Regions from separate parts of the Enterococcus sp. BWT-B8 genome, predicted to be linked through region 1. Evidence: riboswitches for the same ligand, from Rfam matches in the RefSeq annotation. Region 1 holds a riboswitch; the other holds the start of a gene.
What was found. A riboswitch is a leader RNA that binds a small molecule or an ion and turns the genes downstream of it on or off. The one in region 1 is predicted to bind thiamine pyrophosphate.

Region 1 (3,416 bases):
CAATCATTTCTTCAAGCGCCGAGGACATAAGGTGTTCCACTTAATTATTTTGCCAAGAGTTAATATACTTAAACTGATGTCTTATCTGTCAAAAATTATAGTGAGAAAAGTGAATGAGCTTCCAGATATTGAGTACCTGACTGGGTCGCAAATTTAAATAAGCAGCTGTAAACCAACTATTTTGTATGAAAGTGAGGCAAGTGTATGTTACTGTCAGTAAATGTTTTTTTATGGATTTATTTGATAATTATTAATCTCTATGTTTTCTTTATTATGTATTACGACAAGAGTCAGGCCAAAAAAGGCGGCTGGCGAATTCCAGAACACAGAATACTCACAGCCGGAATCATTGGCGGTGGGCCGGCGGGATTAATCGGGCAGCAGATCTTTCGTCATAAATCAAGAAAATTAAAATTTTATGCTGCTTTCATATTGGGAAGCTTCGTTTTCTGCGGCATTCTTTATCTGTATTTTAGCTATTTTTCTTAGAGGAGGAAGTCATGAAGAATAAACCTGTGCTGAAAATCATTTTTAATGTGATTTTGATGCTGGTTATGATTGGAATCGTTTTTTATGTAATAGATAATTCATTAAGCAGTATTTTTGCACAACTGCTGAAAACAAGTGTTTTTACCCTACTGGCTGTTGTTGGGCTGGGGGTGTTCTATCAAATTGTAGAAGGTCGATCGATTAAAGAAATTGTCTACAGCTTTCAACCTGATTTCACAACAAAGGACGGCTTCTTTGCTTCCTGTTATGTTGCTTTTTATCGGATTGTTTCTTTTGGTACAGGAACGCTTGTTTCAGAAGTGCTTTATTACCGGAAAAAGGCTCTGGCAACCTCTCAGGCTATTGGTATTACAGCTCTGCATATGATTATGTATAAGCTGGCTGTAATCTTTTTAGCTGTCTTAGGTCTTATTTTTCAGTTTCCGCTTCTTTATTCGACTGCCCCCATGATGATTCCATTTATTTTAGCTAGTTTAATTTTCAGCTTTTTGATTGTTGTTGTTGTTTTAGCTCTTTCAATAAGTATCAGACTGCAAGTATTTTTAACGGTTTGGGCGGATAAGCATATCAAACGACCTAAGCTTAGGGATTGGGTAGATCAATGGAATATCCAGATTTATTCACTGAGGGATACCGTCCAGACAGTGATCAAAGACCACTCTGCAATGATTCGTATATTCATGTGGAATGTGGGAAAAGTTCTGATCTGGCTGGTTATTCCTTATGTAGCTTTGGTTGAGCATCATTCTTCCCTCGACTTGCTGCTGACATTGTCTTATACTAGTTTTGCGATTGTTCTGGCTGGTGTCATTCCAACACCTGCTGGAATTGGCTCATTTGAATTTGTCTATCTGTTGCTGTTTAAACCTTTGGTAGGGACAGTAGATGCTGTTTCTTCTCTGCTCTTGTATCGATTCGGCAGCTTTGTTTTGCCCTTTCTGATAGGAATGGTTTATGTGATGATTGAAAAAAGAAAAGAGATTAAAAAAGAAATTGTTGCGGTACGTAAGGAAGAACCTTCTAAATGATCCGGAGTGATTCTGATAAAAGAGTTATACTGCTTGAGATACTGTATTTGTGAGTAATGATAAAGAAGTTTAGATTTGGATTTTATTGAATTGACTGTTATATTTTGACAAGATTTAGGAAGCGGTCTGGTGGAGCATGCAATCATGCCGTTTCTGGCTTTTTACCTAAATTCAACAATACAGGCTGCAGATTTTTTCTTTTCGCTTGCTGCTGCTGAGTAAATCGTTTTACAGGTTTATTTTGCGAAGATTGTTTTTTTCATTGTTTCTTCTTTTCTTTCTATGTTATAATTTTAGATATGCTGGGGGTGTCTTTATGACTGAGACGTTCATGTGAACGGACCCTTTGAACCTGTGAGTTGATACTTGCGTAGGGAAGTAGTCTGAGAAATAGAATAAGATATTTTAGACTCTTCAAGATGGTTTCGTACATTCTGAAGGGTTTTTCTGTTTTTTTTGGCTTTCTTCTCAAAAAAATTGAGGAGGAACAAGATGAGTTTTACAGAGGAAGTAAGGGAACAGGCGGATGAGTTGTGGAATAAAAGTAAGCAGCATCCGTTTTTAAAGGAGTTGAAAGAAGGGACACTTTCACCGGAAATATTTCGTTATTACCTGATTCAGGATAGGTATTATCTGGAGCAGTTCTCTAATATTCATCAAGCTGCTGCAGAGCTTTCAGAGGACAAAGACATAAAGAAATCATTTCTTGCCGGTGTCGCAGGCTTGGATGAAGCAGAGCTTGCTGTACGAGAAAGTTTTTTCAAAGAGCTGAGAATTGATGAAAAAGTGATACAAGCCACACCGATTGCACCAACTGCATATTATTATACTGCACATATGTATAAGGAACTGGCTTCGGGCAGTGCAGCGAGAACTGCTGCAGCACTGCTTCCCTGTTACTGGCTGTATCAGGAAATTGGAGAAATGCTGATTGAAAACGGTTCCCCGAAGCCCCTTTATCAACAATGGATTGAAACGTATGACAGTACAGGATATCAGGAAGCAGTTGACCGCCAAAGAAGGCTGACTGATTTCCTCGCTGAAAATGTCTCAGAATCAGAAAGAAACTTGATGCTTCAAAGTTTTTTAGTTAGCAGCTATCAGGAATGGAAGTTCTGGGGCATGGCCTATGAACAGGAACAGTGGGAGGAATCTTCATGTATCCATATTATTTAATTGACGAAATCAGAAAGCAAAATCCTTTGATTCATAATATTACCAATATCGTCGTTGCAAATGATTCAGCGAATGGTCTTTTGGCATTGGGTGCCTCACCATTTATGTCCTCAGCGCTTGAAGAAATGATTGAGGTGGCAATAATAGCGGATGCAACGGTTTTAAATACTGGGACCCTTTCACAGGTGCAATTGGAGGCTATGATTACTGTTGGTGAAAAAGCCAATCAGCTGAACAAACCAGTTGTGCTTGATCCTGTAGGAGTGGGTGCAACTTTGTATCGAAAAGAAGCGGTTGCACATCTGTTGACAAGCATTAGTCCAACACTGATTCGTGGAAATGCAGGAGAGATTGCTGCATTGGCAGAGAGTGATTGGACCAGTAAAGGTGTAGATGCGGGAGCCGGCTCTGCAGATATCATTGCTGCAGCGAAGAAGGTTGCGAATAAATATCAGACATTTGTATCTGTCAGCGGGGAAAAAGACGTTGTCACAGATGGACGGATTGTTTATCTTGTTGAAAATGGAACTCCTTATTTTACTTCAATGACAGGTGCCGGCTGTTTACTGTCTTCTATTTGCGGAGCGTTTTTAGCTGTTGATACAGAAACATCGCTTGAATCCGTTGTGCTGGCCAATTGCAGCTATGCACTGGCAGGTGAATCAGTTGCCGGAAAACTTAAGAGACTTGCAGTAGGAACAT
Region 2 (3,416 bases), on a different contig from region 1:
AACCCTTATGAAGAAGACGGCGAGTATGAACGGCATAGCGGATTGAAAATTATCAGAGAAGAAGCGGGTGTGGAACAGTTTTTTTCCAGTGCCAACCGCAGAAGAAATAATGGTGAAGTCAAATGGATGGATTTCACAGATGTCGCTATGTTGAAAGAACTGACACCTTTGGAGATTTCAGAATTACTGTATTTTGGTCATACAAAAACGAGTTTACATTCTCCATTCTTTTATAAATTGCAGAATAATTTTGTTTTTTTTGAATATGCAGATCAAATGACTCGAGTGTATTATCGCTATATTGATGAATTTTATCGGATTCTGGCTAATAAAATCAGTGCTGCTGTGTTGGAAAAGGTGAATGATAAGAAAAGCTTTTTCCGCAGAGGAGTTTCCATAGACAAAATGAGCAGCGATCTGTTAAAAGAGATGAAGCCTATCCTTCAAGAAGGAATTGTTTTTTGTTTTGAAGATATTGAGCAAAAAGGGAAAGACTATCGAATTCCGATTTATATGATAGAAGATTCATTGTGGAAGACCAAAAATTTGGTATATAAGGAAGATCCGCTGATTGCCTCACTGATCTATAATTCAGGGAAGCGTACATGGCATTTTGAGAATAATGAAGAAAGCTTCAATATACAGCTGCCGAAGCATGCATAAAAAGATGAGAAGAGGCATATTATCAGCCTGTCTCATCTTTTTTTATTTGATCATCTTTTATGGCATCTTCTATTTCTTTATGCAGGAAATAGGAAATGACCGTACGGATGACAACAAGGGAAGCCAGTTTGAAAAGATCCTGGAATGTAGGCTTGATAATAGACTCAATAATATCTGCAGCAATTAAAATTTCCAGACTTAGCAGAATATAGCTGCCTAAAAAATTCTTGATTAAATTGTTGTTTGTTGTAATCATCAGACGATCCTGCTTTTGAAACTCACTCTTGAAAAAATCTGCTGCTGCTAGTGCCACGCCCCAGATCAATACAATAATGGACAGAATATTCAGGCAAAGCACAAAGACTTCAAAAAAAGGAATCAGTCCATCCATCATGTTTTCAGCTAAATGTGTCATAGTTTACTCCTTTTCAGCCGTTCACTCACCAAGCTTACATTTTTTTGATTATGGCAAAAATTTCATAGGGTAATATTTTTGCTGAATTGGCAAGGTAATGTGTAAAATGAATTTAGATAAAAAAATGCCCGGCTTGTTTTAATACAGTCAACGTGTTCTCTTTGTCTGCATTTTTAATTAACAGATAATCTGTATTGTATGTAGACAAGGTAAAGATAGAGATGCCATTTTCAGCCAGAGGATTTGCCAGCTGCGTCAGGATGCCGATCAAAGTAAAGTCAAGTTCACCGACAATCTGAATGATAAACCAGTTTGAGTCAGCAGCAATGGCTCGTCTGGTATCTATTGAATTGGTTGGAACAATGACTGAGCACTCATCGGCAGTATAGGTGATGCTTTTGAAGCCGGTCAGCTGACTGAATTCTTTTGGTATCAGGTGGTCAGCCGGAAATTTTATGACGGAGTAATCTACCGTATCATGAAGCTTTAAATCCATTGATTCTACTCCTTATTTATAGTGAACCATTCAATCATTGCGACTGCGCTGTTTATTGGAAGGGTTCGCTCTTTTCTTTCTATAGTTTAGTCTATCACAGATGAAATCGGGAGAACAGAAAACAGAGTTATTTACAACCTATTTTCTTTGTGCTAAACTAAGCCTGTCTTGTAAGGACATCAAAATTTAATAGAACACCATCACATAGGGGAGCTTCGTAGCTGAGAATGAGATTACTCTAAACCCTTGAACCTGTTGCGTTAGTACGTGCGTAGGAAGTTGTGATGGAGTAGATAGATAATTACTCCTCCTTTGTTGATTGGTTTGTTCTAAAACAAGGAGGATTTTTTATGTCAAAAAAAATGGATTTACGAGTTTGGATTGAAGGGACTGTGATTGCTGCTATGGCAATGGCTTTATCTTTTATTCCGCTGGAATCAGCCAATGCAGCATTTGATTTATCTCTGGGGATGATTCCTCTGGTACTTTATTCGTATCGTAGAGGGGCTTTGCCGGGGATTACAGCTGGGTTCATCTGGGGGCTGCTCAGTATTGTTCTGGGCTCTGCCATGAAAAACTTCATTTCGGTTCCGCAGATTATTTTTGAGTACCCATTTGCGTTTGCTTTTGGGGGAATGGGCGGCTTGTTTTCTTCCAAAATTCAAAAAGCAATATCTGACAGTCAGTCGAATAAGGCGGTCAGTTATATCTTAATTGGGAGCCTAACTGCAGTCGTCTCCCGCTGGTTTTGGCACTACTGGGCGGGGGTCTTTGTTTGGGGAGTCTATGCTCCGGAAGGGATGAGCCCCTACTGGTATTCATTGCTGTTTAATGGAGGCAGTGCCATTGCAAATACAGTACTGGTCAGTGTAGTTTTAGTTATTATAGTCAAAGTGGCACCGAAGCTGTTTATTCCAAAAATGGCTCATTATATCAACAATTCAGCCAAAAATAAATAAATCAAAAAAGCCGAATACCCTGCTGTAAAACAGCGAGGTATTCGGCTTTGATAGTCATAATAATTTATTTTATTTGGCGTTTATCGGATATTCCCAATCTGCTGATTCGTTTAATATGGTCAACAGGAATCATGCGGATTTGCTGAGTGTCCTCCTGAGAACGAAGCATAATGGAGTCAGTAATATTTTTAGAAACAATCCAACCGGAGGCAGCTTCAAATTTTTGATCTGTCGGGCTTTCTTTGATTTGCAAGACAACAAGACTCTTCTGTGCTGCGGCTAACTGCAATTCTTTTAAAATTTCTTCCCGCTCTTTTGATTTTTCATTTTTAACCTTACTGTCATCTAAAAAGGCAGAGAAGAAACTATGGGAAGATTGTGTGATCAGTCTGGAAATACTTTTCATCGTTGATTTATGATCGTTATCCATTTTTCTACCCCCTTCAATATTAAGACAATCCGAATAATCATTATTTATCGTAGTTATTATCATTCTACCTAATTTTTAGTCAAAATTCAAGAAGATATGTTCCCATTTTTAATCAAAATGAGGTTGCTTTTTTTATTTGTTTGAGTAAGATTAGAGTATATAATTAATTAGTATTGTTGCAAATGGAACTGGTATTGAAGAAAAGAAAGAGTGATAGTATTGGCACAAAAGCAGAGACTGAAACTGAAGAAATGGATTATTGGATTGTTGGCAGCCGCTGCTTTAGGAGGAGCACTATTAGGGAAAATAGCACCTATGGAAGCTGGTTTTTCCAATTTATTTAAAAAGGAAAAAGAGGCTGTATTAGGAGAAGATTCTACAAATAAAACGTCAGAGAATGTTGGGAAAATTGTAACTTCTGAAACAGAAGAAGTACAGTTGAGTTATGCAGAG

Region 2: it holds a riboswitch for thiamine pyrophosphate, as region 1 does, so the genes downstream of both, thiT (energy-coupled thiamine transporter ThiT) here and tenA (thiaminase II) in region 1, are expected to answer to the same signal.

The regions. Positions count from the first base shown of each region.
Region 1 is NZ_JAJDJV010000011.1:54,104-57,519, reverse strand. Features, by position in the region: gene LI951_RS11055 (DUF1294 domain-containing protein) at 205-489, shown strand; gene LI951_RS11050 (lysylphosphatidylglycerol synthase transmembrane domain-containing protein) at 501-1,538, shown strand; TPP riboswitch at 1,833-1,932, shown strand; gene tenA (thiaminase II) at 2,031-2,714, shown strand; gene thiM (hydroxyethylthiazole kinase) at 2,696-3,416, shown strand, end outside.
Region 2 is NZ_JAJDJV010000003.1:84,955-88,370, reverse strand. Features, by position in the region: gene LI951_RS04875 (hypothetical protein) at 1-663, shown strand, start outside; gene LI951_RS04870 (DUF1622 domain-containing protein) at 686-1,078, opposite strand; gene LI951_RS04865 (ACT domain-containing protein) at 1,191-1,574, opposite strand; TPP riboswitch at 1,771-1,870, shown strand; gene thiT (energy-coupled thiamine transporter ThiT) at 1,925-2,533, shown strand; gene LI951_RS04855 (hypothetical protein) at 2,598-2,963, opposite strand; gene LI951_RS04850 (peptidase C39 family protein) at 3,183-3,416, shown strand, end outside.